3 regions of the uncultured Nisaea sp. genome follow, and region 2 is predicted to be linked to each of the others. Evidence: predicted binding sites of a transcription regulator. Region 2 holds the regulator's gene; each other region holds the start of a gene.
The links. Region 2 encodes LexA, which represses DNA repair genes until DNA is damaged. Its sites were predicted from a motif close to ATGTTCTANTTTGGTTC; they were not measured.
Positions count from the first base shown of each region.

Region 1: the regulator LexA is predicted to act here: its motif matches at 4,732-4,748, upstream of AAC126_RS09435 (septum formation initiator family protein).
Region 3: the regulator LexA is predicted to act here: its motif matches at 2,270-2,286, upstream of uvrA (excinuclease ABC subunit UvrA).

Region 1 covers NZ_CAXBDC010000034.1:259-11,004, forward strand. Annotated here, with positions in the region: partial or broken gene AAC126_RS09415 (FAD-dependent oxidoreductase) at 1-170, opposite strand, end outside; gene AAC126_RS09420 (pyruvate dehydrogenase complex dihydrolipoamide acetyltransferase) at 269-1,615, opposite strand; gene AAC126_RS09425 (pyruvate dehydrogenase complex E1 component subunit beta) at 1,628-3,013, opposite strand; gene pdhA (pyruvate dehydrogenase (acetyl-transferring) E1 component subunit alpha) at 3,069-4,112, opposite strand; gene AAC126_RS09435 (septum formation initiator family protein) at 4,262-4,678, opposite strand; gene eno (phosphopyruvate hydratase) at 4,844-6,127, opposite strand; gene AAC126_RS09445 (cupin domain-containing protein) at 6,293-6,766, shown strand; gene AAC126_RS09450 (glyoxalase superfamily protein) at 6,953-7,390, shown strand; gene AAC126_RS09455 (tetratricopeptide repeat protein) at 7,526-8,929, opposite strand; gene kdsA (3-deoxy-8-phosphooctulonate synthase) at 8,946-9,788, opposite strand; gene AAC126_RS09465 (CTP synthase) at 9,825-10,746, opposite strand, start outside.
Region 2 covers NZ_CAXBDC010000026.1:9,863-20,608, reverse strand. Annotated here, with positions in the region: gene gltX (glutamate--tRNA ligase) at 1-358, opposite strand, end outside; gene AAC126_RS07975 (ComEC/Rec2 family competence protein) at 518-2,560, shown strand; gene AAC126_RS07970 (hypothetical protein) at 2,645-2,959, shown strand; gene lexA (transcriptional repressor LexA) at 2,969-3,736, opposite strand; gene glp (gephyrin-like molybdotransferase Glp) at 3,837-5,090, opposite strand; gene moaC (cyclic pyranopterin monophosphate synthase MoaC) at 5,080-5,556, opposite strand; gene trpC (indole-3-glycerol phosphate synthase TrpC) at 5,589-6,395, opposite strand; gene trpD (anthranilate phosphoribosyltransferase) at 6,388-7,437, opposite strand; gene AAC126_RS07940 (aminodeoxychorismate/anthranilate synthase component II) at 7,434-8,066, opposite strand; gene AAC126_RS07935 (divergent polysaccharide deacetylase family protein) at 8,196-9,311, shown strand; gene AAC126_RS07930 (GNAT family N-acetyltransferase) at 9,333-9,782, shown strand; gene AAC126_RS07925 (gamma-glutamyltransferase) at 9,896-10,746, opposite strand, start outside.
Region 3 covers NZ_CAXBDC010000032.1:12,392-23,137, forward strand. Annotated here, with positions in the region: gene AAC126_RS09165 (CoA transferase) at 1-700, opposite strand, end outside; gene AAC126_RS09170 (haloacid dehalogenase type II) at 687-1,415, opposite strand; gene ssb (single-stranded DNA-binding protein) at 1,594-2,121, opposite strand; gene uvrA (excinuclease ABC subunit UvrA) at 2,305-5,169, shown strand; gene AAC126_RS09185 (helix-turn-helix domain-containing protein) at 5,177-5,443, opposite strand; gene AAC126_RS09190 (DMT family transporter) at 5,603-6,511, shown strand; gene AAC126_RS09195 (DMT family transporter) at 6,511-7,392, shown strand; gene AAC126_RS09200 (hypothetical protein) at 7,405-8,625, opposite strand; gene trmFO (methylenetetrahydrofolate--tRNA-(uracil(54)-C(5))-methyltransferase (FADH(2)-oxidizing) TrmFO) at 8,810-10,195, shown strand; gene AAC126_RS09210 (squalene/phytoene synthase family protein) at 10,197-10,746, opposite strand, start outside.

The DNA of each region.
Region 1 (10,746 bases), on a different contig from region 2:
GAGCGCAGCAGCGCCTTGGTCGGGATGCAGCCCCAGTTGAGGCAGATACCGCCAAGATGCTCGCGCTCGACCAGCGCCGTCTTCATGCCGAGCTGGGCGGCACGGATCGCGGAGACGTACCCGCCCGGGCCGCCGCCAATGACAAGGATATCGAACTGGGTGTCAGCCATAACTTCCTCCGGATCGAAGCCGGTGCCCCTTGGGCCTGTCCGGCTCCGGATATTGGAAACGCCTGAGATGGAACGGGCGGCTCTCCGCCGCCCGGCCCTCAGAGCAGCATGGTTAGCGGATCTTCGATCAGCTTCTTGAAGGCCGCCAGGAACTCGGCCCCGACCGCACCATCAACAACCCGGTGGTCGACCGAGAGCGTGCAGCTCATGACCGTGGCAACGGCGAGCGCGCCATCCTTCACGACCGGACGCTGTTCACCCGCACCGATGGCCAGGATCGCGCCCTGCGGCGGGTTGATCACGGCACAGAAATCCTTGATCCCGAACATGCCGAGATTGGAAATCGAGAAGGTGCCGCCCTGATATTCCTCCGGCATCAGCTTGCCGTCGCGGGCACGGGAGGCGAGATCCTTCATTTCCCGGGCGATGTCGAGAGCACCCTTGTTCTGCGCACCGCGAATGACCGGGGTGATCAGACCACCCTCAATGGCAACAGCAACCGAGATATCAACGGATTTGAAGATCCGGATCGCTTCGTCGGTCCAGCTCGCATTGGCGGCCGGCACTTTCTTCAGAGCCTGCGCGGACGCCTTGATGACGAGGTCGTTCACCGAGACCTTTTCGCCGTCGAGCTTGCCGTTGAGCTGCTTGCGTACTTCGAGCAGGGCATCGATTTCGCAATCGACGGTCAGATAGAAGTGCGGGGCGAACTGCTTGGACTCGGTCAGGCGCTTGGCGATGACCTTGCGCATGTTGGTGTTCGGAATCTCGTCGAACTCCGGCAAGCCAGGAACGTCCGGACTCGGCGCGGAGCCGAGAGAGGGTGCCGGAGCCTTTGCCGCCGCAGCAGGCGCGGGTGCGGAGTCAGCAGCAGCCGGAGCAGCCTTGCCGGTGCCGCCTGCGATAGCTTCCTCGATATCATGCTTCACGATCCGGCCATTCGGACCGGAGCCCGAGATCTGTCCGAGATCGAGCCCTGCCTGCTCCGCCATACGGCGGGCGAGCGGGCTGGCGAACACGCGTTCGCCCGACGATGCGGCTGGAGCCGGTGCAGGTTTCGGCGCCGGTGTCTCTTTTTTAGCTGCCGGTGCAGGTGCTGCCGCCGGAGCGGGCTCAGGTGCCGGTTCCGGCTTGGCTTCCGCTTTCGGAGCCGGACCGCCGCTACCGGCGACGGCGTCCATGTCGACACTGCCGGCGTCTTCGCCTTCTTCCAGAATCACGGCGATCGGCGCATTGACGGCAACATTATCGGTGCCGGCGGCAACGATGATCTTGCCCAACGTGCCTTCATCCACGGCTTCGACTTCCATCGTTGCCTTATCGGTTTCGATCTCCGCAATCACATCACCGGCGGAAATCTTGTCGCCCTCGGCTACCATCCAGGTGGCGAGTTTGCCCTCTGTCATGGTCGGCGACAGGGCAGGCATCAGAACGGGTATGGCCATCTTGTCTCTCCCTTAGCCGCGATAGCAGACGGACTTTGCCGCCTCGATGATGTTTTCCACCTGCGGCAGAGCCATTGCTTCCAGATTGGCCGCATACGGCATCGGCACGTCTTCACCGGCAACGCGCGCAACCGGCGCATCGAGATGGTCGAAAGCCTGCTCCATCACCATGGTCGCGATTTCGGAGCCGATACCACAGGTCGCCCAGCCTTCCTCGCATGTGACGAGGCGGTTGGTTTTCTGTACGGAGGCGACAATCGTGGCCGTATCGAGCGGACGGATGGTGCGCAGGTCGATGACCTCGGCGCTGATCCCCTCCTCGGCCAGTTTCTCGGCCGCCTTCAGGGCCTTGCCGACCATGATGGAGAAGGCAGTGATGGTCACGTCCGTGCCTTCGCGGACGATCTTGGCCTTGCCGATCGGAACGGTGAAGTCCTCGCTCACCGGCACGTCGAAGGACTGGCCGTAGAGCACCTCGTTTTCGAGGAAAATCACCGGGTTCGGATCACGGATCGCGGACTTCAGCAGGCCCTTGGCATCGGCCGCCGAATAGGGGGAGACCACCTTGAGGCCCGGGCAATGCGCGTACCAGCTGGCATAGCACTGGGAATGCTGCGCACCGACTCGTGCAGCGGCGCCGTTCGGGCCGCGGAACACCATCGGGCAGCCCATCTGGCCGCCGGACATGTAGAGTGTCTTGGCGGCCGAGTTGATGATGTGGTCGATCGCCTGCATGGCGAAGTTGAAGGTCATGAACTCGACAACCGGCTTCAGACCACCGAAAGCCGCCCCGACGGCGAGACCGGCAAAACCGTGCTCGGTGATCGGCGTGTCGATCACCCGCTTGTCGCCGAATTCCTGCAGCAGCCCCTGGGTCACCTTGTAGGCACCCTGATATTCCGCGACCTCTTCGCCCATGACGAAGACGCGGTCATCCGACCGCATTTCCTCGGCCATGGCATCCCGCAAGGCTTCGCGGATGGTCTGGGTCTTCACCTCGTCGAAATACTTGTCCTCGTCACTCTCCGGCACCACGGCGGCCGGAGCAGCAGGCGCGGCGGAGGCAGGTTCTTTCGCTTTCGGCTCTTCAGCGGCCGGAGCTTCGGCTACCGGTGCGGGTGCTGCATCAGCGCTATCGATGGCGCTGGCGTCCTCGCCCTCTTCCAGCAGAACCGCAATCGGGGTGTTCACCGCGACATTGTCGGTCCCGGCATCCACCAGAATCTTGCCGATCGTGCCTTCGTCAACGGCCTCGACTTCCATCGTGGCCTTGTCGGTCTCAATCTCCGCAAGCACATCACCGGCGGAAACAGTATCCCCTTCCTTGACCATCCAGGTGGCAAGTTTGCCCTCGGTCATGGTCGGCGACAGGGCCGGCATCAGGATTTGTACGCTCATTCGCTTCTTCCTCCCGCGGCGCCGCGCAGAACCTGCGCGGGCAGCGCGCGCTTACTCAGGCTTCGACCAAAATATCCGTGAAGAGTTCGGAAGGATCCGGCTCCGGGCTGGACTGGGCGAAATCGGCGGCGTCCGTAACAATCGCCTTGATCTCGCGGTCGATGCCCTTCAGCTCTTCTTCCTCGACTCCGATTTCCAGCAGGGTCGCCCGCAGCTGGTCGATCGGGTCATGCTCCTGACGCATCTTGTTGACCTCGTCCTTGGTCCGGTATTTCGCCGGATCGGACATGGAATGGCCGCGATAGCGGTAGGTCTTCATTTCCAGGATGTACGGGCCCTTGCCGGAGCGGCAATGCTTGACCGCTTTCTCCGCCGCTTCCTGTACGGCGACGACATCCATGCCGTCCACTTCCGCACCCGGAATGCCATAGGCCGCGCCACGCTGGTAGAGCGAAATACCGGCCGCCGCACGGGTTACCGAGGTACCCATGGCGTATTTGTTGTTCTCGATGATGAAGATGACCGGCAGCTTCCAGAGCGCCGCCATATTGAACGTCTCGTAGACCTGGCCCTGGTTCAGGGCGCCATCGCCGAGATAGGTCAGGCTGACCTCGTTGGTGCCGTTGAACTTGTTGGCGAAGGCAAGACCCGCACCGATCGGAACCTGGGCGCCAACGATACCGTGGCCCCCGTAAAAATCCTTCTCGCGGCTGAACATGTGCATGGAGCCGCCCTTGCCCTTGGAGTAGCCACCAATCCGGCCGGTCAACTCAGCCATCACACCGCGCGCATCCATGCCACAGGCAAGCATATGTCCGTGATCGCGGTAGCTGGTGACGACCTTGTCGCCCTTGCCAATGGCGGACTGCATGCCGACCACGACCGCTTCCTGGCCGATATAGAGGTGGCAGAAGCCGCCGATCAGCCCCATCCCGTACATCTGACCCGCTTTTTCCTCGAACCGGCGGATCAGCAGCATGTCGCGATAAAACGGCAGCAGCTCCGCAGCGTTGTTCTTTGGTGGTTTGGCGGGTCGGGATTTACGAGTCCGTGTGGGTGCGCTGCGGCTGGCGCCGGCAGCAGACTTCGCTTGAGCCATCTCTCTCCCTTTCGACCGGATCAAAGGTGTCATTTGATGCGTTGACACCTCAGTTGGTATGGAAAGAGAAGTACTTCAAATTAATTGGATTTTCAATAGAGTTAACTTATTGAAAATAAAGAGATATCCTATATTCAACCCGATTTAGGTTAATTGTTGTTGGAAGCTATTGAAATTGCCCGCGTTTTTGCATTTTTGTGCATTGCATCAATGGTTTGCTGCGCTGCACCAACGGGTTTTACCGTCTCCGTGGCGGACATTCCGGAGATCACGAAATCATCCTGATCCAGGTAGTTCAGCACCCGGCGCGCCTGCTCTGTCAGCAGGTCACGGTCGATGCTGTCCGGATGCAGCATCGAGACCTTTTTCTCCAGCGACTCGCGCTTGCCCTTGAGCACGGCAAGCTTGGCCTCCGCGATCTCTATCTTGCTGTCGAGCGCGCGCCAGGCATGGATGCCCCGGTCGCCCTCAATGGAATGGAAAACGAAATAGCCAAGGAGCAGGCAGCCGATAACCGGGCCGACCACGTGTCGTGCACGCCGTTTGAACTCGAATGCGAGGGTCATGACCTGTCTCCAATGACCCGCAGTGAATCACTCGCGAATCGGACGGTCAACGTGAACGAAATGAGAACCTTCAATTTAAGGTTCTCAATCGGAACAACATGTTGCCAAAAGGACTCACCCGGAGACGACGTGATCGCCTCCGGGTTGAAGTGTCACGCGATTTTATCAGGCGCGCGGGCCGAGGGCTGCACGGCCGGCATAACGGGCCGCCGAGCCAAGGTCTTCCTCGATCCGGATCAGCTGATTGTACTTCGCCATCCGGTCGGAGCGGGAGAGCGAACCGGTCTTGATCTGTCCGGCATTCACGGCAACCGCGAGGTCCGCAATAGTCGAATCCTCGGTCTCGCCGGAACGGTGCGACATGACCGTGGTGTAACCGGCCTTGTGCGCCGTCTCGCAGGCATCCAGTGTCTCGGTCAGGGTGCCGATCTGGTTGACCTTCACCAGAATGGAGTTGGCCGCGCCCATGGCGATGCCCTTGCGCAACCGTGCCGGGTTGGTGACGAACAGATCGTCGCCGACAATCTGGACCTTGCCGCCGATCCGGTCCGTCAGGGCCTTGAAGCCGTCCCAGTCATCCTCGGACAGCGCATCCTCGATGGAGACGATCGGGAAACGGGCGCAGAGATCCTCATAGAGATCGATCATGCCGCCCGCATCCAGCGTCTTACCCTGCCCGGCCAGCACATACTTGCCGTCCTTGAAGAATTCCGTCGAAGCCGGATCGAGCGCGATGGCGACATCGTCACCCGGCTTGTAACCAGCGGCTTCAATCGCCGACATGACGAAGCCCAGGGCTTCCTCTTCGCTCTTCAGGTCCGGTGCGAAACCGCCCTCGTCGCCGACATTGGTGCTGTGCCCGGCCTCGGAGAGCTTCTTCTTCAGCGCGTGGAACACTTCCGCTCCGACGCGCACTCCATCCGCCAGAGTGGCAGCGGAGACCGGCATGATCATGAATTCCTGGAAGTCGATCGGGTTATCCGCATGCGCCCCGCCATTGATGATGTTCATCATCGGCGTCGGCAGCAAATGGGCGAAAGCGCCGCCGATATAGCGGTAGAGCGGCATCTCGTGATCGTCGGCTGCGGCTTTGGCGACGGCAAGGCTGACGCCAAGCATCGCGTTGGCGCCGAGGCGCTCCTTCTTGTCGGTGCCGTCGAGTTCGAGCAGGGTTTTGTCGATGACGATCTGCTCGCTCGCATCCATATCGTAGAGCGCGTCGAAGATCTCGCCATTCACCGCGTCCACGGCCTGCAGCACACCCTTGCCGCCATAGCGGCCGGCATCCTGATCGCGCAGCTCCAGAGCCTCGTAAGCGCCCGTGGAGGCACCGGACGGCACGGCGGCGCGGCCCATGGCACCGGTCTCAAGGGTCACATCGACCTCGACGGTCGGGTTGCCGCGGCTGTCGAGAATCTCGCGTCCGGTGATATCGACGATGGCGCTCATGGGATCGTTCTCCAGAAAGACGATGATCGGATCTGAAATCGCCGGAAACCCCGGCCGGGAGAGGCATACTCGGCGCGGCGTCCGGTTGCAATGCCGTCGCGGTGATTTTGTGTGTGGTCACGCTTCCCCTATGATCCTGTTAACCAAAACACAGGAGAGACAGGAATGAGCAAACCGGCGAAACCGGCCTTCGATCCGATGGATGTTCCGGCACGGATCGGCAGCAGCTATCCCGCCCCGTTCCAGGAAGGCTGCGAGCTGCGCGAGAAGAGGCAGCTTGGCGAATTCGGCGGGCTGGTCAATTTCGGCGTCAACCTGACGACAGTGCCCCCGGGACAGGGTTCCGCCCTGCGCCACTGGCACACGATGCAGGATGAATTCGTCTTCATCGTTTCCGGCGAGCTGACGCTGATCACCGATGCTGGCGAGCAGGTTCTGACGCCCGGCATGTGCGCGGCCTTCCCGAAGAACAAACCCGACGCCCACTGCCTGGTGAACCGGTCCGATGCGCCGGCAAGCTACCTCGAAGTCGGTGACCGGACGCCCGGCGATCAGGTGGATTATCCGGAACTCGATCTCAGGGTTGACTGGGTCGACGGTGACCATCAGTTCCAGAAGAAAGACGGCACGCCCTATTGAGGGTCTGTTGACTTGAACGCTTTTGCCGGTATTTTCCACGAACGGGCTCGGGGATGCCCGCCGCTCGCGGCTCTGCCACGGTGAAATCCCCTTCAAGACGATGATCAAACCGATGTCTCCGGCATGCGGGAATGGCAAGGCGAGCACCATTCACTTTCCGCATGTCGCGTGGATGAAAGGTTTGTCATGTCCGACAGCGAAACACTTCCCTCAACCGAAGAGCTGAAATACAGCGCCGGCGAACTACGCCGAGACCTCGCGGCGCAGGGGATCGTCATTTCCCACAGCCAGTCCCTTGAACGGATCGCCCACGACATGGGCTTCAAGGACTGGAACAGCCTGTCAGCCGCAGCCAGCCGGCCCAAAAACCGGAGCCCGGTCAGCAAGGGCGACCGCGTCACCGGCCGCTATCTCGGCCAGCCATTCACGGCAACTGTTCTGGATGTCAGTGCCGCCGAAATGCACGCCCGCTTCCGCGTCACCCTGCATTTCGACGAACCGGTCGACGTGGTGACGTTCGAGAGTTTCTCGTCCTTCCGCCAGCGCGTCACCTGCACGCTAACGCCTGATGGCAGGACGCCGCAGAAAACTTCAAACGGCGCGCCACAACTGGTGTTGGATTGAGAATCCGGGATAACAACATCCCCCCACACACCGTCATCCCGGTGAAAATCGGGATCCATGTAAGGCGCACACCACCCTACGATGCCTAGGTCCCGGATCGGGGTCCGGGATGACGGCGGTGATAGGTGACTTTCGTCAGGCCTGCGCGAGTAATTCGTCCGCGCGGGACTTGGCGCTCGTCGCCTCGGGAGTATCTCCCAGCGCGTCGCCATAGCGCTGCCAGCTCCAGGCGCTGTGCGGCTTCCGGGTTGTCCGCTCGGCGAGTAGAGCGCGGGCGATACGGGGATCGTTGCCTTTCAGGCTCGCGTCCACGAGCATTTCCTCGAACACGTCGCGCTGCGCATGGCTGCCGCCGATCAGGCGGATGTCATAGCGCACCGGCCAGATCAGGGAAACGGCGCGGGATGGGTTGCCGGTGCGGATGGCGGTCATGGCGCCGGCCAGGGCGAGGCCGACTTTCTTCGTGACCTTCGCCTGTGTCTGGCCCCGGGTACCTTCGCCGTCAGCGTAGGCGCGCAGCTTCTCGACCAGCTCACCCGCCTCTTCCATCCGGCCGGCGCCAAGCAGCGCCATCAGGTAATGCAGGCTAACGAAAACGAGTTCGTGATCGTCCAAGTGGTTCTTTGCCAGCTCCGCCAACGCGGCCCAGCGTTCCGGGCCGACTTTGATACCGTAAAGTTCCAGCCGCCAGAGCAATGCTGCCGCGTTCACCACGTCGAGATACTGGTCCGCCTCAAGATCGCTGGCGACCTGACTGTCATAGAGCTCCAGCACCGTGTCGAACTCGTAGCGTTCCAGATGAAACAGTGTGCGGTGCCACCAGACATGGAAGCGGAAATTGTGCACGGAACTCCAGTGCGGCTCCAGGCCCTGGATCCAGTCGATCCCTTCCCGGTGCCGGCCTTCCATCTCCATGACATGGGCGACGGCATGCACGCTCCAGGCATCCTTCGGGTCGATATCGACCGCCTCGCGCGCCATCCGCTCGCCCCGGCGGTAATCGCCGGATTCCTCCAGCCCGAAACCGTACATGCCGATCAGGTTGCCGTAGAGCGGATGGGATTTGTCCCAGGACGGCAGAACCCGGGCCACGCTGTCCCGCATTTTGCTGCCGTCTCCGGCATAGAAATGGGCGAAATGGGCCAGCCGGAGCGCCAGCATGTCCGTCGGATGATCGAGCAGAACGCTCTCCCAGGCATCCGCCGCGCCATCGATATTCCCGGCGCACCAGTTGTCGAGGGCAGCGAGGTGGCCCTGCTCCCGGTCGGTAATCGCAATCCTGGAGGAAAGCTCTTTCGCGGTACCGAGCGCCTTGTCCGCCCGCAATGCCATTGCCTTTGTCCCGAAGAGCTTCATGAAATAGCCTTGGGTCACATGTGCGAGAGGCATGTCCGGGTCGGCGGTCAGGGTATTTTTGAGACGGTCGCCGGTATCGCGCGTGAAGCGGACATAGCCCTCAACGGTCCCGCCGAAAGCCGCTGCGGCCTCCCCGGAGGCGGCTGTGACTGAAAGTCCAAGACCATCCGAGAAAACCGGCATTTTCCGCTCCTGAGGCTTATTCGAGAGAGATGGGATTCGCTTTCGCGAGACTGTCGAATGCCTGCAGAGTTTCAAGCAGTGCGCGCATTTCCGCAAGGGGCACCATGTTCGGACCGTCGCTTGGCGCGCTCATCGGGTCCTCGTGGGTCTCGATGAAAACACCGGCGATGCCGAGGGAGATTGCCGCACGCGCCAGCACCGGCACGAACTCGCGCTGACCGCCGGACGTGCCGCCCTGCCCGCCCGGCTGCTGCACGGAATGGGTCGCATCGAAGATGATCGGATAGCCGGTCTTGGCCATGGTCGGCAGGCCGCGCATGTCGCTGACCAGGGTGTTGTAGCCGAAGCTCGTTCCCCGGTCCGTCAGCAGGATGTTCTCATTGCCGGTGCTGGCGACCTTGGCCGCCACATTCGGCATTTCCCACGGGGCCAGGAACTGGCCCTTCTTCACGTTCACGGTCTTGCCGGTCGCGGCTGCCGCGAGCAGCAGGTCCGTCTGACGGCAGAGGAAGGCCGGGATCTGAAGGATGTCGACATATTCGCCGACCTGCGCGCATTGCTGGGATTCGTGCACGTCCGTCAGCACCGGGCAGCCGAATTTCTCCCGCACCTCGGCCAGGATCGGCAGGCCTTTTTCCATGCCGACACCACGGCCGGAGCCGACACTGGTCCGGTTCGCCTTGTCGTAGGAGCTTTTATAGATGAAGCCGATGCCGAGATCGGCGCAGATACCAGTCAGGGCTTCCGCCATCTCCAGCGCATGGTCCCGGCTTTCCATGGCGCAGGGCCCGGCGATGAGCGCGAAGGGCTTGTCATTGGCAAACTCAACGGGACCGACTTTGACGGTTTTCGCGCTCATATGGATCCTCCCGGGCCGTACCCGGCCCACCTCGACCTAGACGAGACGGGACTGGGTAACGGCAGCCTCGATAAAGCTGGTGAAAAGCGGATGCGGCTCGAACGGCTTCGACTTCAGTTCCGGATGGAACTGCACGCCGATGAACCAGGGATGGCTCGGCAGCTCGACAATCTCCGGCAACTCGCCATCCGGCGACAGGCCAGAGAACCGCAAACCGGCCGCTTCCAGTGCCGCCTTGTGATTGATGTTCACCTCATAGCGGTGCCGGTGACGCTCGCTGATCATCTCGGTGCCGTAAATTTCGCGCACCTTGGAATCGGCGACCAGGCTGCAATCATAGGCGCCCAGACGCATGGTCCCGCCAAGATCGCCGTCCGCCGCGCGCTGCTCTGTCTCGTTGCCGCGCACCCATTCGGTCAGCAGGCCGACAATCGGAAGCTCGCACGGACCGAACTCGGTCGAGCCAGCGCCCTCCATCCCGGCCAGCGCACGGGCGGCTTCGATCACCGCCATCTGCATGCCGAAACAGATCCCGAAATAAGGAATCTTGTGTTCGCGGGCGAAAGTCACGGCCTTGACCTTGCCTTCGGCTCCGCGTTCGCCAAAACCGCCGGGCACCAGGATGCCGTGGACATCCTCGAGCCGGTGAAGAGTGTCGTCGCGCTCGAAGATTTCGCTGTCGATCCAGTCCAGCTCCACCTTCACCTTGTTGGCAATGCCGCCATGGGTCAGGGATTCGGCGAGAGACTTATAACTGTCCAGCAGGCTGGTATATTTGCCGACAACCGCGATCTTCACCGTGCCTTCCGGATTGCGGACGGTATGGGTGATATCGGTCCAGCGCGTCAGATCCGGTTCCGGCTCGCCCTCTTCCAGCAGACCAAAATGGCGGCAGACCTCAACATCGAACCCGTCATTATGGTAGGCGACCGGCACGTGATAGATCGAATCCACGTCG
Region 2 (10,746 bases):
GCATCGGCTTTCCGGCGGCCTTCGCCTCCTCGCGCATGGTCTGGAGCTCTTCGGGCGTGCAGTAGCAGTAATAGGCCCGGCCCTTGGCAACCAGTTCCTTTGCCACTTCCGCGTGCCGGTTAAGCTGGGCCGACTGATAGACCGGCTCCTCGTCGCCGAGCAGGCCAAGCCATGCAAGGCCGTCAAAAATCGCCTGCACGGCTTCCGGGGTGGAGCGTGCCTTGTCGGTGTCCTCAATCCGGACCAGATATTTTCCGCCCGTGTGCCGCGCATAGAGCCAGTTATAGAGCGCGGTCCTTGCGCCACCAATGTGGAGGAAACCGGTTGGCGACGGGGCAAAGCGCGTGACGACGGACATGGAGCTGTTTTCTCGTGATTTGTTGGGCAAAGGGTGAGCCCCCGGCCATCTTGGCCTGTGGGCGCGGGGCTGTGTAGCACATTGGCCGGTGCAGTGCGAGATTGGACCGTGGCGGGGGGCTTGCTGCCCGGGCGGATTTGCGGCTGGTGGGAGGGCGTTTTGGCCGAGAACCGGCCGCGCGCCGGACTCTGGCTGCCTGTTGCGTTTGGCATCGGTATCTTCGGCTATTTCGAGCTGTCTTTCGAGCCGCCACTCTGGGTCGGGCCTGGATTGTTTGTCCTTCTTGCCCTGCTTCTGCTGGTGACCCGGCTCTCCACGGCTTCCGTCTTTTGTCTGATAGCGGTTCTGGCTGTTGTCGCCGGGTTCTCGGCTGCGCAAGTGCGGGCCTGGCAGGTTGCGGCGCCGGTTTTGAAGCGGGAAATGGCGGTTTCTCTCACTGGAATGGTGGAGGAGGTACGCGTCACATCCCGTGGTGAGCGGCTGATCGTGCGGGTGGAGCAGTTTGGCCGTATTGAGCCGGAACAGCGGCCCGGTCGGGTACGGGTGCTGTTGCTGAAGCGGGACAAGGCACCGCCCGCAGGCTCGCGAATCAAGGTTTTCGGGCGTTTCAGACCACCGCCGCCGCCAGTCTCTCCCTATGCATATGATTTCCAGAGGGCGCTTTATTTCGACGGGATAGGCGCCGTCGGCTTTGCCCTTGGCCCGCTGACCGTCGAGACGCGGGGGGAGGTGCCTTGGTCCGGCAGGCTTGCGGCCCTTCGTACAACGCTTTCGGACCGAATCAGGGCGCGGCTTCCGGGGGATACCGGCGCGCTCGCCGCGGCCTTGCTTGTCGGTGACCGGGATTGGATCTCCGAGCGTGCGACAGAGGCCATGCGCGATGTGGGGATCGCGCATTTGCTGGCGATCTCCGGGTTGCATATGGGGCTTGTCGCGGGCTGTGTCTTTTTCTTTATCCGCCTGCTGCTGAGCCTCAATGCAAAGACGGCATTGCTCTGGCCAACAAGAAGAGCGGCGGCAGCGGGAGCGGTACTGTTTGCGACGGCTTATCTGCTGTTGTCGGGGGCTTCGGTGCCGACGCAACGTGCCTATATCATGACATTAGCGGTGCTGATCGGCGTTGTGATTGGCCGGCGGGCTATTTCCATGCGCCTGATCGCGACCGCTGCGGCGAGTATCATGGCGGTGCGCCCCGAATATGTACTGGGCGCAAGTTTTCAGTTGTCGTTCGCAGCAGTCACTTGCCTCGTCGCCGTTTACGAGACCGGTGTCTGGAGCCGGTATCCGGTGCGGGGCCGTCCACTTGCCGGGGTTACCCGGTATGTCGTCCTGCTCGCTCTCAGCTCCCTTGTCGCCTCGACCGCCACACTGCCGCTGGCGCTGTATCATTTTCAGAAAGCCGCGCTTTATGGCGTTGCGGCCAATCTGCTTGCCGTTCCGGCGGCAAGCCTCTGGATCATGCCGTTTGGCGTCGCGGTCTTGCTTCTGATGCCATTCGAGCTGGAGGGGGCTGCATTGGTCGCGATGGGATGGGGCATCGATGGCGTGCTCCGTCTTGCCACCATCGTTCAGAGCTGGCCGCATGCAACGCATACGGTCGTGGCGGCCCCCGGCTGGGTTATCGGTTTTACGGCATGTGCCGGTCTTTGGCTGTGCCTGTTCCGTGGCCGCCTGCGGCTCGGCGCCGCTCCCGTTCTTGCCGTCTGCCTGGCCGTTCTGCTGGTGGGGCCCTGGGCCTCTCCCGACCTGCTGATTGCCGACCGTGCCCGGATGGTCGGTGTCATTTCGGAGGCACAGATCGTCACAACCTCCGGCCGTTCCGGGTTTTCTGTCGGAGTCTGGCGCCGCCGCGCCGGCTTGCCGGATATGCGGGAGGGCGAGCCAAAGCAGTCATCCAGGTTCAATTGCGACAGTCTGGGATGTGCCATCACCGCATCGCGGCTGGGGGCTGTGGCCTGGTCGTCGGACGCGCAGTCACTTTCCGAGGATTGTCAGAGAGCGGACGTTCTGGTGACCCGCATTCGTGTGCCGGACATCTGTCCGGCTCCGCGTTTGATCGTCGGACCGAAGCAGATCAGACCCGGTGGCTCCATCGCGATCTGGCTGGATGAACCGGTGCCCAAAGTGATATATTCAAGAGACATTCAAGGGAACAGGCCCTGGTCCAGCGTGACGAAGCGTTTGCGCTATAAAACAAATTGAATTTTTATGCGAAAAAAGAGATAACTTTAGTCAAAATAATTATCTTTATTGTGCGGGCTGCGTTTTTTGAAAGGTGATGTGCCAGTGTCGGATACTTTGAAAAAGCGGGCTCTGCGCATTCTGGCTGACTCGGTTTCCGATGTTGTCGGCACCAAGAACCTTGCCTATATCGCGATCAAGAAAGCCTCCGACGAAGAAGGAAACGAAGCGCGTCATGAATGGGCGACGTCGGTTTTCGATCAAATCCCGCTGACCAACCGGCGCGAGATCAAGAGTGTCGCGATCAACAAGGCGCAGGAAGAACGGCGCCACGTCCTTTCCGTCCGGGCACGCAACAAGCCGCAGCCAGAAGTGAAGATCGCCGATCTTGGTGTGATCTGGGGCGCGAACGCCGGCTAATTGCCGGCCTCAATATTTCCGCATCAACCCGACGAGACTGCCCTGAATCCGGACCTGATCCGGGCCGAATATCCGCGTCTCGTAATTCGGGTTGGCTGGCTCCAGCGCAATGGCATGGCCGCGCCGGCGGAGCCTTTTCAGCGTGACTTCATGCTCGTCCACGAGGGCAACGACAATACTGCCGTTTTCGGCGGTATCGCCGCGTTTGATGACAACCGTATCGCCATCGAGGATACCGGCATCGACCATGGAATCGCCGGAAACCTCCAGCGCGTAATGCTCCCCCGCCCGGATCATGGAGCCGGGAATGCCGATGCGTGCACTATTGTCCCGCAGTGCTTCGATCGGTGTGCCGGCGGCAATCCGCCCGAGCATGGGAAGATCGATCATCTCTTCGTCAGAATGCGTGGCTTCCGCGGGAGCCTGTCTGGGAACATCTTCGTCATTGCGGGAGGCGCGGGCGAAATTTCCAGGGATGACATTCGGGGTAAAGCCACGGCTGGCCGTACGGTCCAATGCAGCGGGATGCATTGTGTCCGCCTGGGCCGGAACCGTTGCGCTTGAATCGGGTGTGCGCAGTATTTCCAGAGCACGGGCCCTGTGCGGCAGGCGTCGGATGAAGCCGCGCTCTTCCAGTGCGGTGATCAGCCGGTGAATACCTGACTTTGATTTCAGGTCCAGTGCGTCCTTCATCTCGTCGAAAGAAGGGGAGACTCCGTTCTCTTCCAGCCGTTTCTGGATGAATAGCAACAGTTGGTGCTGCTTCTTTGTGAGCATCAGGGACTCCCGCACTGGTTCCGTCAGGAACAAAAGATAAACATTTGCAATGTTCTACTTTGGTTCCTGTTCTGCGTCAAGCCTCTGATCGAGCGGGAGATCAGATTGAAATGGTGCCGATACCAAGGGGAAGAACATCGACTTTGGTGCCGGCAGAGAGCGCCGGGCCGTGTGGCGGGCGGATCAGCAGACAGTTTGCATCGGCCAGCAGGGCCAGCATGGAGCTGTCCTGCCGTTCGAAGATCTCGACCACGGCTTCGCCGTTTTCATCCAGATGATAGGTCGCGCGCAGATAGTCCTGGCGCCGGTCGTTTTCCTTCAGCGGCATGGCGAGGCGCGCTTTCAGAGTGCGGTTGTCCGGCTCTGTCCGGCCGAGCATGGCGGAGATGGCCGGCCGCAGGAATACCGTGCCGCAGACGATGGTGGAAACCGGGTTGCCGGGCAGGCCAAGCAGCGGGGTGTCGCCGATATGGCCAAAAATCAGCGGCTTGCCGGGCCGCATGGCGATCTTCCAGAAATCAAGCTCAAGTCCGCCCGGACCGAATTTGTCGCTGCCGAGTGCGTGACGGACAAGATCGTGCTCGCCAACGGAGGCGCCGCCGGTCGTGATCAGGATATCCGCACCTTTGGCGCCGCGCACCATGGCCTGCAGGCCCTCGACCGTGTCCGGCGCGATGCCGAGAATGGTCGGCTCACCGCCGCAGGCCCTGACCAGTGCCGCCAATGCGTAGCTGTTGGAGCTGACGATCTTGTTCGGTCCTGTCGGATCGCCGGGCCGGATGATCTCGTCGCCGGTCGGCAGGATGGCCACGCGCGGTTTCCGCCGGACCTCGATCCACGGCACGTTCATCGCGGCGGCCATGCCGATATCCCGTGCGGTCAGCACGCGTCCGGTCTTGATCCGGACATCGCCTTCCCGGAAATCGAGGCCGGCCGGGCGCACATAGGCGCCGGTCTTCGTTGCCTCGGTGATTTCGAGAGTGGCCCCGTCAACTTCCGCGCTGGCTTTCACGTCTTCCTGGATGACGATGGTATCGGCGCCGTCGGGCACCGCACCGCCCGTGAAGATGCGGACTGCTTCACCGGGACCGACTGTGCCGTCGAAGATATGTCCGGCGGGGGCGGTGCCGATCCGTTTCAGGCTGGCGCCTGCTGCGGCAACATCCGCACCGCGCACGGCATAGCCGTCCATAGCGGAGACGGCTTCCGGCGGCTGGGTGCGCCGGGCGGCGATATCGGCAGCCGCGGTGCGCCCGTGGGCGTCCGTCAGCGGCACTTCCTCGGCCGGCATGAGCGGCATTGCGGAAAGGATGCGGCTGAGGGCTTCCTCGACCGGCAGCAGATCATTCGCCATGCCAGTCTCCGGATTTGCCGCCTGCCTTGTGAAGGAGGCGGATGTTCTCGAGCTTCATGCCCCGGTCCACGGCCTTGCACATGTCATAGACGGTGAGGGCGGCGACGCTGACGGCGGTCAGCGCCTCCATCTCGACACCGGTGCGGCCCTTCAGCTTGCAGGTAGCGCTGATATCGACGGCATTGCGGTCCGTATCGCAGGTCAGCTCGACCTTGACGGAGGTGAGGGCAAGCGGATGACAGAGAGGGATCAGGTCCGGCGTCTTCTTCGCGCCCATGATGCCGGCAAGCCGGGCAACGGAGAGCACATCACCCTTCTTCACACCGCCATCGACGATCAGTTTCATGGTCTCGGGGGCCATGGTTACCGTACCGGCCGCCGTGGCGGTGCGCTCGGTGATGTCCTTGTCGCCGACATCGACCATGGCGGCATTGCCGCGCTCGTCGAAATGGGTCAGTTCACTCATCGTGTTATCCGTATGCCTAAAGGGCGGGACGCTCAGGCGACCGCCGGTACGGGGTCGCTCAGAAGCATTGCGGTCGCGCGGCGCACATCCTCCTGCCGCATCAGGCTTTCGCCAACCAGGAAGCAGCGTGCGCCAACGGCAGCCATGCGGGCAAGGTCGGACGGCTCATAGAGGCCGCTTTCGGAAATCAGGATCCGGTCCGCCGGAATCCGGGCGGCGAGTTCCTCTGTGGTCGCGATATCCGTCACCATGGTTTTCAGGTTACGGTTATTGACGCCGAGCAGCGGTGATTTCAGCGCGAGGGCCCGGTCCAGCTCCGCGCCGTCATGCACTTCGATCAGCACATCCATACCGAGCTCCATGGCCAGCGCTTCGAGATCGGCCGCTTGTGCGTCCTCGAGGGCGGCCATGATCAGCAGGATGCAGTCGGCGCCAAGCGCACGGGCTTCCCAGACCTGATAGGGGTCGAGCATGAAATCCTTGCGCAGGACCGGCAGCGTCACCGCATTCCGGGCCGCGATCAGGAAATCGTCATGGCCCTGGAAATAGGGCTGGTCCGTCAGAACGGAGAGACAGGTGGCGCCGCCCGCCGCATAGGCTTCGGCAAGCCGTGGCGGGTCGAAATCGGCACGGATCAGGCCTTTGCTGGGCGAGGCTTTCTTGACCTCGGCAATCAGTCCGTAGCCAATCCGGGAGGCCCTTTTGAGGGCGGCTCCGAACCCGCGCGGCGCCGACGCCTCATTGACGTGCGACTTCAGCTTACCGACCGGCCGGATGGCCTTGCAGGAGGCAATATGCTCACGCTTGTCGGCGCAGATCTTGGCGAGAATATCACTCATTTTCGGTTGCCTTGTTGAGCGAGTTGGTCACCGCGACAAGCGCCAGAAGCTTCGCCAGTGCCTTGCCGCTGTCGATCGCCTCGGCGGCCATGGCAACGCCGTCTTTCAGATTGGAGACCTTTTCGGAAACCATCAGGGCGGCGGCGGTATTGAACAGCACCACGTCGCGATAGGGGCCTGTCTGGCCTTCCAGCAGGTCGCGCAGAGCCTTCGCGTTCTCTTCCGGGGCGCCGCCCTTGAGATCTTCCGGCTTTGCCAGCGGCAGTCCCGCATCTTCCGGAGAAATCTCGAAAGAGCGGACCTTGCCGTCCTCCAGTGCGGAGACATAGGTCGGGCCGGTCGTGGTGATTTCATCGAGGCCATCGGAGCCGTGCACGACCCAGGCCCGTTCGGAGCCGAGCTTGCCCAGCACCTGTGCCACCGGCTCCACCCATTCACGGGCGAACACGCCGACGAGCTGGCGCTTCACGAAGGCCGGGTTGGAAAGCGGGCCGAGCAGGTTGAAGATCGTCCGGGTGCCGAGTTCGACGCGCGTGCCGCCGACATGGCGCATGGAGGAATGGTGGCGGGGTGCCATCAGGAAACAGATACCTGCATCGTTGATGGCCTTCTGCACCAGGCTCATGTCGCACTCGTTATTGATGCCGAGCGCGCTCAGCACGTCGGCGGCGCCGGTGCGGGAGGAGAGCGCGCGGTTGCCGTGTTTCGCGACCGGCTGGCCCGTGCCGGCCAGCACAAAGGCACTGGCGGAGGAGATGTTGTAGGTCTTCGCCCCGTCGCCGCCGGTGCCGACCGTGTCCATGGCATCGGCGGGTGCACTGACGCGCAGGGCTTTTGCCCGCATCGCCTTCGCGGCGCCGGTAATCTCCTCGACGGTTTCGCCCCGGACCCGGAGCGCCATCAGGAAGCCGCCCATCTGCGCCGGTGTGGCGTTGCCCGACATGATGATGTCGAACGCTGCCTCGGCCTGCTCTTCCGACAGCGATGCGCCGGTCGCCACGTGCCCGATCAGCGACTTCATGTCCTGGATGTCGCCGCTCATGTTCCGGTTTTCCGCAATTCCGATTCAAGCTGTTCCAGCGGCTTCAACGGCTCGGCATTGACGCCGGAAATCCGCAGGAAGTTCTGCAGCAGCTTGTGGCCATGCTCGGAGGCGATGCTCTCGGGATGGAACTGGACGCCATGGATCGGCAGTTCGCGGTGCTGCAGCCCCATGATCATGCCGTCTTCCGTCTCGGCGGTAATCTCAAGACAATCAGGCAAGCTCGCCCGGTCGACGACCAGAGAGTGATAGCGGGTCGCGTCGAACGGGCTTGGCAGTCCCTGGAACACCCCCTTGTCCGTATGGGTGACCGGACTGATCTTGCCGTGCATCGGCACCGGCCCACGGGTGATCTTGCCACCGAAGGCCTGTCCGATAGACTGCAGCCCGAGGCAAACGCCAAACACGGGAACCTTCCCGGCGGCGCGCTCGATCAGCTCCAGGCAGATGCCGGCACTGTCCGGATCGCGCGGACCGGGCGAAAGCACAATACCCTGCGGGTTCTGCGCCATCACCTCGTCGGTGCTGATCTGGTCATTCCGGTGAACAACCACCTCCACGCCCAGTGACCCGAGAAAGTGCCACAGATTGTAGGTGAAGCTGTCGTAATTGTCGATAAGTATGAACATTTTCAGACTTTTATCGAATTATGTTGATGTAATATCGGAGGCTCTTCTAGTGTTTATAGCAAGCCACCGCGCGAGCGCATAGAGACTGCCCCGGCAGGCCTGGCTTGGCAAACCCTTTTGGACCAGTTCATGGCGCGGAAACGCAAAGATAAAAACAGGATCAGCACACTTGCTCTCGCCGCTGCCGGAGGGGCATTCGTGCTGGCCGTCTTTGGCGTCGGGCTTTGGGCCGGTATGCAGTTCGGGGCGGAGCCATCGGCAGAAATGCCGGCCGGAACGTCTGCGGGCAATGATGCGGCGGACAAATCGCCCGGGTCTGCCCGCCAGGCGGCCGCGCTTCCGGCGCCCGAGCCTGCCGGCCCCAAACCGCTTGATCAGGCCGCACTGGACCGGCTGATTGCCAAGGTCGCGGAGCCGGTGCCGGAAGAGAATACAAAGCCCGTGCCCGCAATCATTCCTCCCATTGAGCCTCCCGTCACGGATCTGGTGCCTTCAAAAACGCCTGCCTGGATCCGGAACTCGGTCGCCTACAAGGCGGAAGCCAGCAAGCCGATGATTGCGCTGGTGATAGACGATGTCGGGATCGACCGGCGCCGCTCGGACGCGGTGGTTGCCCTGCCCGGGCCGCTCACGCTGTCTTTTCTGACTTATGCCCATGATCTGGACAAACAGACCGCGGCCGCGCGGGCCCGAGGGCACGAGCTGATGGTGCATGTGCCGATGCAGCCGAAGAGTGCGGATGCGGATCCCGGCCCGAAGGTGCTCCGGGTGCGGGATACGCCGGTGCAGCTTGCCGAAAAGCTCGAATGGGGACTTTCCAGGTTTGGCGGCTATGTCGGCGTGAATAATCACATGGGCAGCCGTTTCACCACCGACCGGACAGGCATGCAGGCCGTGATGACGGCGCTTGGCGGGCGGGGGCTGTTCTTTCTCGATTCGATGACGGCGCCGGACAGCGCCGGCGTCAGCACGGCACGGGCGGCCGGGGTGCCCGTGCTGACCCGGGATGTCTTCCTGGATAACGAAGATTCCCCGGAGGAGGTTCGCTATCGTCTGGAGCAGGTCGAGAAAATCGCCCTCAGGACCGGTGCCGCCATCGCCATCGGTCACCCGCACGATGCGACAATCACCGTGCTGCGGGACTGGATACCGGATGCGCTATCCCGCGGATTTGCAATCGTTCCGGTTTCCGCGCTTGTCCGCAGGCGGTATCCGGCGCTATGGAAACAGGCAGGACGTTCTTGATCCACCGTAAAGGAGTCGATCATGGTTGATTGGACATTCGAGAGCTTTGAAAGCCTCTCTTGCGCCGATCTCTATGACATCCTGAGGCAGCGTCAGGATATCTTCGTTCTTGAGCAGAAATGTTTTTATCCGGATATCGACGGCAAGGACCATCTGGCGCGCCACCTGATCGGGCGCGCTGAGGATGGTACTTTTCTCGCCTATCTGCGCGTTCTTGGCCCCGGAGATTATTACGACGAGCCAGCGCTTGGCCGGGTGCTGGTGACGCCGGAGGCGCGGGGCAGGGGGCTTGCCCGGAAGCTGATGGAAGAGGGCCATGCCCGCGCCCGCGCGCTCTACGGGGACACGCCGATCAGGCTTAATGCGCAAGCCTATCTCAAGGATTTTTACCTGAGTGTCGGCTACGAAATCATCCGCGGTCCCTATGACGAGGACGGCATCCCGCATTACGAGATGCTGAAGGCGGCCTGAGAGGCATTCAGGGAGCCAGTCGCCTGTCCCGGGAAACCCTTCAAGGTTCCATACTGGGACAGGCGGGAAAGTCTTTTGGGACGACGAGCAGGCCCGCTTACCGGGAGAGATCTTCAGATTGCAACGGCCGCTCCGTCCCGGCGCGAATCCGCAGCACCTGAGAGGGCGCCGCTTTTCGGATCGCGTCGGATCGCATGCATGCCACCGCACTGCATGGAGAAGGGCGTTGTCATCTCGATCTCATGGCCACGCCGTTTCAACTCCGCGATCACCGGCTCCTCCACGCGGGCTTCGAGATTGACCTTGGCTCCGTCCCAAAGCCGGGCGCGCGGCGCGTCGATCGCAGCCTGAAGCTCGAGACCGAAATCGAGATGATGGACCATGGCCTGCGCCTGGGTTTGCAGGATGCCGTAGCTTCCGGGTGTGCCAAGTGCGAGCACGGCCTCGCTGTCCTGGTCGAGCGAGATGGAGGGGGCGAGGCACATCCCGAAACGCTGCCCGCCGACAAGGCGGTTCGGAGAGTCCGGGTGCAGATCGCCCCAGTTCATGAAGTTGTTCATGGTCACGCCCGTTCCCGGAATGACGACACCGGAGCCGAACATGGACCCGAGGCTTTGGGTCAGGCATACGGCGTTGCCGTCGCGGTCCATGGCGGAAAAGGATGTTGTGTGTTCACGCAATTCCGCGCCCCCGGGAAGAGGACCGTCGCCGAATTGCTCCGTGCGCCCGATGATCGGTGCCGGGGCGAGGAGGAGATCGCGTAGCGGCGCGATGTGACGTTCGCCGAGGAGCTCCGCCACCCGTTCCGGACTGCATTTGTTGTTGCGGATGCGGGTTTCCGCCGCCAGGCGGACAGCCCGGAAAACCATATCCAGATGATCCGCCGAAAGATGCTCCCTGGTCCCGATATCAAGACCGTCGAGCAGTTTCATGGTCAGCAGGAATTGAAAGGATTCGGCAGGCG
Region 3 (10,746 bases), on a different contig from region 2:
AGGGAACAATCGTCGGATGCGCATTTCCGCGCCGCCTTGGCGGTTCGCCCGTGGCAAAATAGATCCCGGCATTGAATGTCAGCAGCGAAGCCACAGTCTCATACATGGAGATCTGCACATGCTGGCCCGCTCCATCCCGTTGACGGGCATAGAGCGCAGCCATAATCGCCTGCGATGCCGTGAGGCCGGCCGTCAGGTCAGCGATTGAGGTGCCAACTTTATAGGGAGCACCATCTTCCGGGCCGGTCAGGTCCATCAATCCGGCCTCTCCCTGGATGATAACATCATATCCCGGCCGATCCCGCCCGGGGCCGGTATCGCCAAATCCGGAAATCGAGGCATAGACAAGCTCCGGCCGGCGCTGTCTCACCGCGTCATACCCGAAACCCAGCCGGTCCATGACACCCGGCCTGAAATTCTCGACCAGGACATCGCTGGCATCGATCAGGCGCCAGAGCTCTTCCTTGTCCCTATCCGACTTGAGATCAAGAACGACGCTTTTCTTGTTCCGGTTCACGGACAGGAAATAGGCGGACTGATCGCCCTGATAGGGCGGAGCGAAAGCCCGCGCGTCATCCCCCTTCCCCGGACGCTCGATCTTGATCACCTCGGCGCCGAAATCGCCAAGCTGCATTGTGCAGAACGGTCCCGAGACAACCCGCGTCAGATCGACGACACGAATCCCGTCAAGCGGTCTCACGGCTAGCCCCGCACATCGTGTCCGCGAGTTCGGTGAAATCAGAGACGATCAGATCCGGCTGATGCGGTGTTTCGCCGAACGGCCTCTTGCGCCTGTCGATGAAGGCAGCTCGCATGCCATAGGATTTCGCACCGATACAGTCGAAGGCGTGATTGGCGACGAAGAGGCAGCCTGACCGGTCGAGGCCGGATAATTCCTCTGCCTTGGCGTAGGTTTTCCAGTGCGGTTTGAAATAACCGGCCTGGTCGACCGAGATCACGTCATCAAAATCGAAACCTATATAGGGACCGGCTGCTTTCAGCATGTCGCTGTCCCCGTTCGACAGGATGATCAGCTTGTATCCGGCCGCCCGAAGTTTCGCCAGCGCGGCAAGGACATCCGGGAACGGGCGAAGCTTTTCGATCTCCGATACAAGCCATTCCACCTCGGCCTGCCTGTATTCAACTCCGCAACGATCGAGGACGAACGAAACCGCCCGATGGCCTATCTGACGATAGGGCGTGTGACCGCGATCACAGAGCGCATCGATCATCGAGTTTTCGAAATGAGTCCGGCGCCACCATGTGACGAAGCGGTGCGCCTCGCCGTCCCAGCCTTTGTCCTTGAGGAAGGGAGTGGCAATCTCGGTCAGGCCCGATTGCATATCGACGACCGTACCGTACTGGTCAAAGACCAGTGCCTTGATTTCCCGTTTCAGAATTGCGTGTTGCGCCATTTGTGAATCCCCCTGTGTTGGTTCGGGAGATTGGGGCCACAACGAAAGCCATTCTGGAAATCGATAATCCGGATGCCGTCATTGTCAAAATTGATAACGGCCATCTCTTTGCCTTGCAGGCAAAGAAAAGCCCGGGCTGCTGAGCGGCCCGGGCTTTTCCCTGAAATATGAGCAGTGCCTAGAACGGGATCTCGTCATCGAGATCACCCGGGCCGCCCGCCGGTGCCGGGCCGCTGCCTCCGCCGCCATAACCGCCACCCTGGTTCCCGCCTCCAGAGCCGCCGCCGTAACCGCCGCCCTGATTGTAACCGTCGTCACCGCCATAGCCGCCGCCCTGGCCGCCACCGCCTTCATTACGGCCGTCGAGCATCTGCAGCTCGCCACGGAAGCGCTGCAACACGATTTCGGTGCTGTATTTTTCGACGCCCGACTGGTCGGTCCATTTGCGGGTCTGCAACTGGCCCTCGACATAAATTTTCGAGCCCTTGCGGAGATACTGCTCGGCGACCTTTGCGAGGTTCTCGTTAAAGATCACCACCCGGTGCCATTCGGTCTTCTCCTTGCGCTCACCACTATTGCGGTCGCGCCAGGATTCCGAGGTTGCGACCGAGAGGTTCACGACCTTGTTGCCGTCCTGCATGCTCCGGATGTCCGGATCGCGTCCGAGATTGCCGACAAGGATGACCTTATTGACGCTGCCTGCCATGGTTCTATTTCCACTCTGCGAATTTGTTTGCCGGACTGTCCCATATCCGAAGCGGCTAATCCAGTCGTGATGCTTTCAGGGCGTCAATCCTCGGGATTTGCTGCACCTGCAAAATGCGGGTGGTCAAGACCGGCTGCGCACCGTATAAATGTTTCTGTTTCGTTCTTAGTCCGGATTCCGCCAATGTCAGCCTCTTCCGAACCTAAAGATATCCGTGTCCAGGGTGCCCGCGAGCACAACCTGAAAAGCGTCGATGTCTCCATACCGAGGAACAGCCTGACGGTTCTGACCGGGTTGAGCGGTTCCGGCAAATCCTCGCTGGCCTTCGATACAATCTATGCCGAAGGGCAACGCCGCTATGTCGAGAGCCTGTCGGCCTATGCCCGGCAGTTCCTGGAGCTGATGCAGAAACCGGACGTGGACCTGATCGAGGGTCTGTCACCGGCGATCTCCATCGAGCAGAAGACAACGTCCCGGAACCCGCGCTCCACGGTTGGCACGGTGACGGAGATCTACGATTATCTGCGGCTTCTCTATGCCCGGATCGGTATCCCCTACTCGCCCGCGACCGGCCTGCCGATCGAGAGCCAGACTGTCAGCCAGATGGTCGACCTGATTCTCGAGATGGAAGAAGGCACCCGGCTTTACCTGCTGGCGCCGATCGTGCGTGGCCGCAAGGGTGAGTATCGCAAGGAAATGGCGGAGCTGCGCAAGCAGGGCTTCCAGCGCCTCAAGGTCAATGGCGAACTTTATGAAATCGATGACGTACCGGCGCTGAACAAGAAGCTGAAACACAATATCGAAGTGGTGGTGGACCGGCTCGTCGTCCGTGAAGGTATAGGCACCCGGCTCGCCGATTCCGTGGAGACCGCGCTGGAACTGTCGGACGGCCTGCTGATTGCCGAGGACGCGTCCAGCGGTGAGCGCAAGACTTTCTCTGCCAAGTTCGCCTGCCCGGTTTCCGGCTTCACCATTGACGAGATCGAGCCGCGGCTGTTTTCCTTCAATAATCCCTTTGGCGCCTGCCCGACCTGCGACGGGCTCGGCAACAGCATGTATTTTGACCCGGACCTGATTGTTCCGGACGGCAGTAAGACCCTGCGCAAGGGGGCCATTGCGCCATGGGCCGGCTCCTCCTCGAAATATTACATGCAATCCCTGGAGAGTCTGGCGAAGCATCTGGATGTCTCTCTCGACACCCCGTTCAAGGATCTGCCCGAAATGGCGCAGCGCGCCCTGCTCTACGGTACAGGTAGCGAACGCGTGGTGATGACCTTCGACGACGGACTGCGTAGCTATCAAACCAACAAGCCCTTCGAAGGGCTGGTGCCGAATATGGAGCGGCGTTTCCGGGAGACCGATTCCGCCTGGAGCCGTGAAGAGCTTTCCAAATATCAATCCGTGGCACCATGCGAGGTCTGTCACGGGCAGCGTCTGAAACCTGAAGCGCTGGCGGTGAAAATCGAAGGCCGCAATATCAGTGAGCTGACGGAGCTGTCGATCTCCGAGGCGGTGAAATGGTTCACCGGGTTGAGTGAAAGCCTGACGGGACAGCAGGCGGAGATTGCCGAGCGCATCCTGAAGGAAATCAACGAACGTCTTGGTTTTCTTAACAATGTCGGGCTCGACTACCTCACCATGTCGCGGGCGTCAGGCACTCTGTCAGGCGGCGAAAGCCAGCGTATCCGCCTCGCCTCCCAGATCGGCTCCGGCCTGACCGGCGTGCTCTATGTACTGGATGAACCCTCCATCGGTTTGCACCAGAGGGATAATGACCGGCTGCTGACCACCCTCGTCCGGTTGCGCAATCTCGGTAACACCGTGCTCGTGGTGGAGCATGACGAGGATGCGATCCGGGCCGCCGACTATGTGGTCGATATGGGCCCCGGCGCAGGCGTTCATGGCGGTACCGTGGTTGCCGCCGGCACGCCGGAAGAAGTCATGCGGGCACCGCAGAGCCTGACAGGGCAGTACCTCACTGGCCTTCGCCAGGTGCCGATCCCGGCAAAGCGGCGTAAAGCGACCAAGAAGCGGCATATCCGGCTGACCGGCGCTACGGCGAACAATCTGGACGATGTCACGGTCTCGATCCCGCTCGGTACCATGACCTGCATCACCGGGGTTTCCGGCGGCGGCAAGTCTTCCCTGATCATTGAGACCCTGTGGAAAGCCATTGCCAAGAAGCTGCATGGCGCCCGCGAGCATCCGGGACCGTACGACGAAATTCACGGACTCGAGTTCATCGACAAGGTCGTGGATATCGATCAGTCGCCGATCGGCCGCACGCCGCGCTCGAACCCCGCGACCTATACCGGCGCCTTCACGCCAATCCGGGACTGGTTCGCCGGCTTGCCGGAAGCCAAGACGCGCGGCTACAAAGCCGGGCGCTTTTCTTTCAACGTGAAAGGCGGCCGTTGCGAGGCCTGTCAGGGCGACGGCGTCATCAAGATCGAGATGCACTTCCTGCCGGACGTTTATGTCCAGTGCGATGTCTGCAAGGGCAAGCGCTACAACCGGGAAACGCTTGAGATCACCTACAAGGAGAAATCCATTGCCGACGTGCTCGCCCTCACGGTCGAGGAAGGCGTGGAGTTTTTCATGGCGGTGCCGTCGATCCGTGACAAGCTTGTGACCCTGGATCAGGTCGGGCTTGGATATGTCCAGATCGGCCAGGCGGCGACGACACTCTCCGGCGGTGAAGCTCAACGGGTGAAGCTGTCCAAGGAACTGTCACGCCGGGCAACGGGTAAGACACTCTATATCCTCGACGAACCCACGACCGGGCTGCATTTCGAGGATATCCGCAAGCTGATGGAAGTGCTCCATACTCTTGTTGACCAGGGCAACACGGTGATTGTCATCGAGCATAATCTCGAGGTCATCAAAACCGCCGACTGGATCGTGGATCTTGGTCCCGAGGGCGGTTCAGGCGGGGGCAGGATCATCGCTGAAGGCACGCCCGAGACCGTTGCCGAGACAGCGGGCAGTTACACCGGCAAATATCTCGCGCCCTATCTGGCAGCCGCCGGAGCGAAGAAAAGCGCCTGATCCCGGCCTATAGAGTCCGGGTCCAGTCCGCAGCCCAGTCACCGAGCGGTTTCAGTTTCTGGAACAGCTCGGTGCCCGAGGCTGTGAGGACATATCCGCCTTCGGCTTTCTCAACCAGCCCAGCGGTTCTCAACTCCTTCAGGCGCGTATTGAGCACGGTTGGAGAGACCGTGTCGCAGCGGCTCTGCAATTCCCTGAACGTCAACGCTTCGGAACTGAGATTCCACAGGATGCCCAGCGCCCAGCGGCGGCCAAGCAGATCGAAAAGGACCATGATCGGCTGACCGGTACGCGATCCGCGTACGGGTTCTCCGGGCCGGGGAATTTTTGTCAGGTTTTCTCTTGTCATGTCGCTATTAAAAACGTAGCAATATCGCTACTTAATTTGTAGCATGCTTTGTCACACCTACCAACCCTCATGCAGGAGGTTGCGATGCATCTCGTCATTCTTTGGAGTCTTCTTGCGGTGTCCTGGAGCGGCTCCTACGCCGCCGTAAAAATCGGACTGGACGGATTTGGCCCCTTCACCATTGTTGCCGGCCGCCTTCTGATCGGCGCCGGCATGCTCTATGTCATCATGCGTTTCCGTGCGGGACAGTTGCCCGTCAACGGGCCTGCCCTGCTTGCCTATGCCGTTCCCGCACTCTTCGGAAACCTGGTGCCGTTTCTCCTGATTGGTTTCGGAGAACTCCATGTGGATAGCGGGTTGGCCGCACTGCTTATGGGAATTGCGCCGGTTGTAACGGTGATGCTGGCCCCGCTTTTGATCACGGATGAATATCTGACCCCGCGCTCCCTGTTCGGCATAGCCTTTGGCCTGGCTGGTCTGCTGGTGCTGGTCGGAACCACGGCGCTTTCCGGTCTCGGTCAGCATGTCACAGGACAACTGGCTATCCTTGGCGCCGCACTTTGCTATGCGGGAACAACGCTCTATGTCCGCCGCTGGATAACACTTCCTCCACTGCAGATGGCAACCGGCTCCCTTGTGCTCAGCGCCATCCCCGCGACAATCGGCGCTTTCGCGCTTGAAACCCCTTTTGAGACAGGAAATGCCGGACCAGCCCCTATCCTGGCTCTGCTTTATCTTGGTGTCTGTTCGACAGCTGCCGCGACGCTGATCTACTTTTATCTGGTGCCGCATCTTGGTGCCGGGCGCATGCAACAGATCAATTTCGTGGTTCCCGCGCTCGGAACACTTTTCGGTGTCGCCTTATTGGGAGAGCCTCTGCAGGCAAACGCTCTGGCTTCCCTCGCCCTGATCACCATCGCGGTCTATCTGGTGACATCGGCACGGCGTCCCTCTCCGGTGACTTTACGGCATGACATGCCCGAGGCGCCGTGATGTTGCTTGGCGCCCTTGCGGCAACCTGCGCGTCCTGCGGCTGGGCGGCCGGTATGATGATTGCCCATGCTCCAGCCAGACAGTTGGGCGCATTCGAGTTCACCCGGATACAGTTGCTCACGTCCGGCTTCACGATGGGCATGCTTGCCGCCATTTTCGGTTATTGGCAAAGCGTGAGCTGGGATGAATGGCCCGCATTTCTATTCAGCATTCTGGTCGGCGTCATCCTCGGAAATCTGGCGATGGTGGAATGCCTGCGCCGGTGCACTCCACGAGAGACCGAGCTGATCATCTCCCTGAAGGCTCCGATTGTCGCCCTCCTGGCCTATCTCTATCTGGGCGAAACACTCACCCTTTCGGACATGATTGGCGGCTCCGTCGTTCTTGCCGGAATTGCCCTCGCTGTAACGTCCGGGAAAAACAGGGAGCAAAGCGCTCCAAAGGGTCACACAGGCGCCGTTATCCTGTTCGGTGGACTTGCCGCCCTATCACAGGGAATAGGCTTTCTGGCCTTGAAGCCGGCCATGCTGGCAGGGAGCGAGCCCATTGCTTTATCCGCCATCCGGTTGCTCGGCGCGGCATTCGTGGTTTCCCTGATCGCTCTCTGGCCATTTCCCAATACGCGGGAGAAAGCCACTCTGACACCAGCCTTGCTGCTTCGCACAACCACACCCGGGCTGATCGGTTACTGCATATCAACGACGCTTCTGCTCTATGCCTTTGCCCATATCGAAGCAGGGATAGCAGCGGTTCTGGGATCGCTCTCACCGGTTCTTATCTTGCCAATGGCCTGGATCGTTGAAGGACGGAGGCCATCTCTACAGGCTTCTCTGGGAGCGTTTCTCTCGGTGTTCGGCTGCGCGATTATCGTACTCTGCTAATGTCCCGGCCGCTCAGGCGATCTTGAAAACGGGGCCGAAAGCCCCGAGAGCGGGTGCCACCCCGGGGCCGTCGACATAATCGCAATGAACCTTGCGTGCCGTTGTCGCGGTGTCGAGATCGGGGGCATTGAAGACAAATATCCGGTTCCTGCCAGCATGATTGTTTACGACAAAGTTGCTCAGCTCCTCGACCAGCGAGGGCGTAATCTCTGTCGCGTCGCCGGTGCTGCAACCGCTTCCGATCAATCCGGCGCCCTGTAATTGTTCCGCCCGTTTGAAAGAGCGTGAAAACCCTCCAACGAACCCGGCACAGAACGGTGATATATAGGCAAAATTATTATGCAGAACAGTCTGGGGAACGTCGTCGTCCAGCCCCTTGATATAAAGAAAAAGCCGGCGCTCAGCCCATTCCGGAAGCAACTTGAGTTCGGCAAGAAGAGATTCCCGGAACTGCTTGTTGGTCAACGTGTCCATATGGACAGGCAGCAGCAGAAAAGGCTTTGCCTTCGGTGCTTCCTTCAGCATGGCCTGCGCCAATTGAAGCGCCGAAATATCCATCGCGCATTCAAGCGCACCGGTTTCGCTTCCAGCCTCTGACATCATGCCGTCAGGCACCGACAATTCGGCGCGGTACATGGAAACAAGGCGTTTGCGAATATTGGTAACCGGCCAGTAGACCAGCTTGATTTTGTCCCGGGCTTGTTCGAATGCCTCGGTTTCTTCTGCCTGCTTTTCTTGTCGTGTATCTTCCACGGTCTGGGTCAGAGCCTTGACGTCTGTCAGCTTCTCCGGCTCGTCACGCGGAATATCGAAGACCATGGACTTGACGGTAACACCGTCGAGCCCGCTATCCGGGCCACTGCCATGCAGGCGCCGGTTCACCTCCTTGGCGATCTGCCGGGCCTTCATGTTGGCCGTTGCCTTGTCGTCCTTGCCAAACAGCACGATGAACTGCTCGGCATTGGCCAGCACATAGACATCGTTCGGCGTGATGATCTTCTTGATGATGGTCTCGGTCAGCAGGTGGACCTTGCCGCGAACCTTCGTCCAGTTAGGCCCGAATTTTTCCTTCAGGTTTTCCAGACCGAGCATCTCGACATTGCCGGCCATCAAGGCGTCCGCCGCCATCTTGTTGGTTCGGCAGAAGTCGATCATGGAAGATTTGAAACCGTCCTTGTCGGTCGGGTCCAGTTTCTGCCGGTCGAAACTCTCGAAATACCCTGTATCGCTCATCTGATTTATTAATCTTTATGCCTGTTGTGTGACCGGCAGTGCCGCCAATCTGATGGCATGATGACCAAAACTATTGAAAACAGGGTTAACGCCGAGCGCTTTCTTCGGTCGTCCGTTGATGTTGACGGAGTTCCAGTCTATCTCTCTGCGAGACAGCATCAGCAGCGACATATTAGGAAATTTCATGGAGAACATACGCCCGGTTCATGTGATCGGCGGTGGCCTTGCCGGATCCGAGGCTGCCTGGCAACTGGCCCAGGCCGGAGTGCCCGTTGTGTTGCATGAAATGCGCCCGGATCGCTCGACGGATGCGCATCAGACAGATGGTCTTGCCGAGCTTGTCTGTTCCAATTCCTTCCGCTCGGACGATGCGGAAGGTAACGCCGTTGGCGTGCTGCATGAAGAAATGCGCCGTGTCGGCTCCGTGATCATGACGGCCGCCGATACGCACAAAGTGCCCGCCGGCTCCGCCCTTGCAGTGGACCGCGATCATTTCTCCGCTGCGGTCCAGGAAGCCCTCACCGGGCATCCGATGATCACGGTCGAGCGTGGTGAAGTTGACGGATTGCCGCCGGAAGACTGGGATTCCGTCATCATCGCGACGGGCCCGCTGACGTCACCCGCGCTTTCCGAAGCCGTCGCGAAGTTGACCGGGCAGGACTCTCTCGCCTTTTTCGATGCCATTGCGCCCATCGTGTACAAGGAAAGCATCGATTTCGACAAAGCCTGGTTCCAGTCCCGCTACGACAAGGTCGGCCCCGGCGGAGACGGCAAGGATTACATCAACTGCCCGATGGATGAGGCCCAGTACGAAGCCTTCATCCAGGCCCTGCTCGATGCGGAGAAAATGGAGTTCCGCGAGTGGGAAAAAGACACGCCCTATTTCGAAGGCTGCATGCCGATCGAGGTCATGGCGGAACGCGGTTCCGAGACGCTTCGCTTCGGTCCGATGAAGCCTGTCGGCCTGACCGATCCGCGCACCGGCACCCGGGCGCATGCCGTGGTCCAGCTGCGTCAGGATAACGCCCTCGGCACGCTCTACAACATGGTCGGCTTCCAGACCAAGATGAAATATGGCCCGCAAACCGAGGTGTTCCGAAGCATTCCGGGACTGGAAAAGGCCGAGTTTGCGCGGCTGGGCGGCATTCACCGCAATACCTTCATCAATTCACCGCTGTTGCTGGACGGCACCCTTCGCATGAAAGCGATGCCGCGGCTGCGTTTTGCCGGGCAGATCACCGGTGTCGAAGGCTATATCGAAAGCGCTGCCATCGGCATGCTCGCCGGGAGGTTCGCCGCCGCCGAGCGTCTGGATAAGGATTTGTCCCTGCCGCCACGGACCACTGCGCTGGGTGCATTGCTCGCCCACATCACCGGCGATGCCAATGTCGAAACCTTCCAGCCGATGAATGTGAATTTCGGTTTGTTCCCGACGATTGAGCCGGAGATTACCCCGAACGGGAAAAAACGGAAGCTGAAGGGCCGCGACCGCAAGGCGGCCATGGCCGGACGCGCCCTGCGCGATATCGATGAGTGGCTGTCGGCAAACAAGGCCGCGGCTGCGGAGTAACTCAGTACCGCCGGATCAACCTCGCCAGCCAGAACCGCCAGACATCAAGCGGATCATGGTCGGCGAGCTCCGGCCGGAACGGATCGTAATCCAGCCTTGCCAGCAACCGGATGCGTGCGCGTGCCTGGCGGGCTGGCAATAGCACGGGCGCAAGAGCCGGGTTCTTACCTGTATGCGTCAGTCCGCGATCTATCAGGTTTTGCGCATGCTGAGCCAACGCTTTCACGGCACGACGCGCGCCCTCATCCGCCTTCAGCTCAGCAAAATCCCGGCTCTCCCCACCATGTTCCTCGAGAACGGTACGCGGCAGGAACGGCCGCCTGACCGATTCGTCAAAAGCGGCCGCGCGCAGTTTTCCGATCAGAGCATGCCCGGCGGCAATGTCGGCAAGATCGGTCAATTCCATTTCCCGATCAGGAACCAGCACATCCGCCAGCAGAGCCACCAGGGGGAACGTCGTCGCCCGGAGGTAGGCCTCCGTTTCCGCCAAGCTCTCCATCGGGCGATCCTCGAGATCACGTTCCCGGGCGTTGATCAGATCATCGAATGGT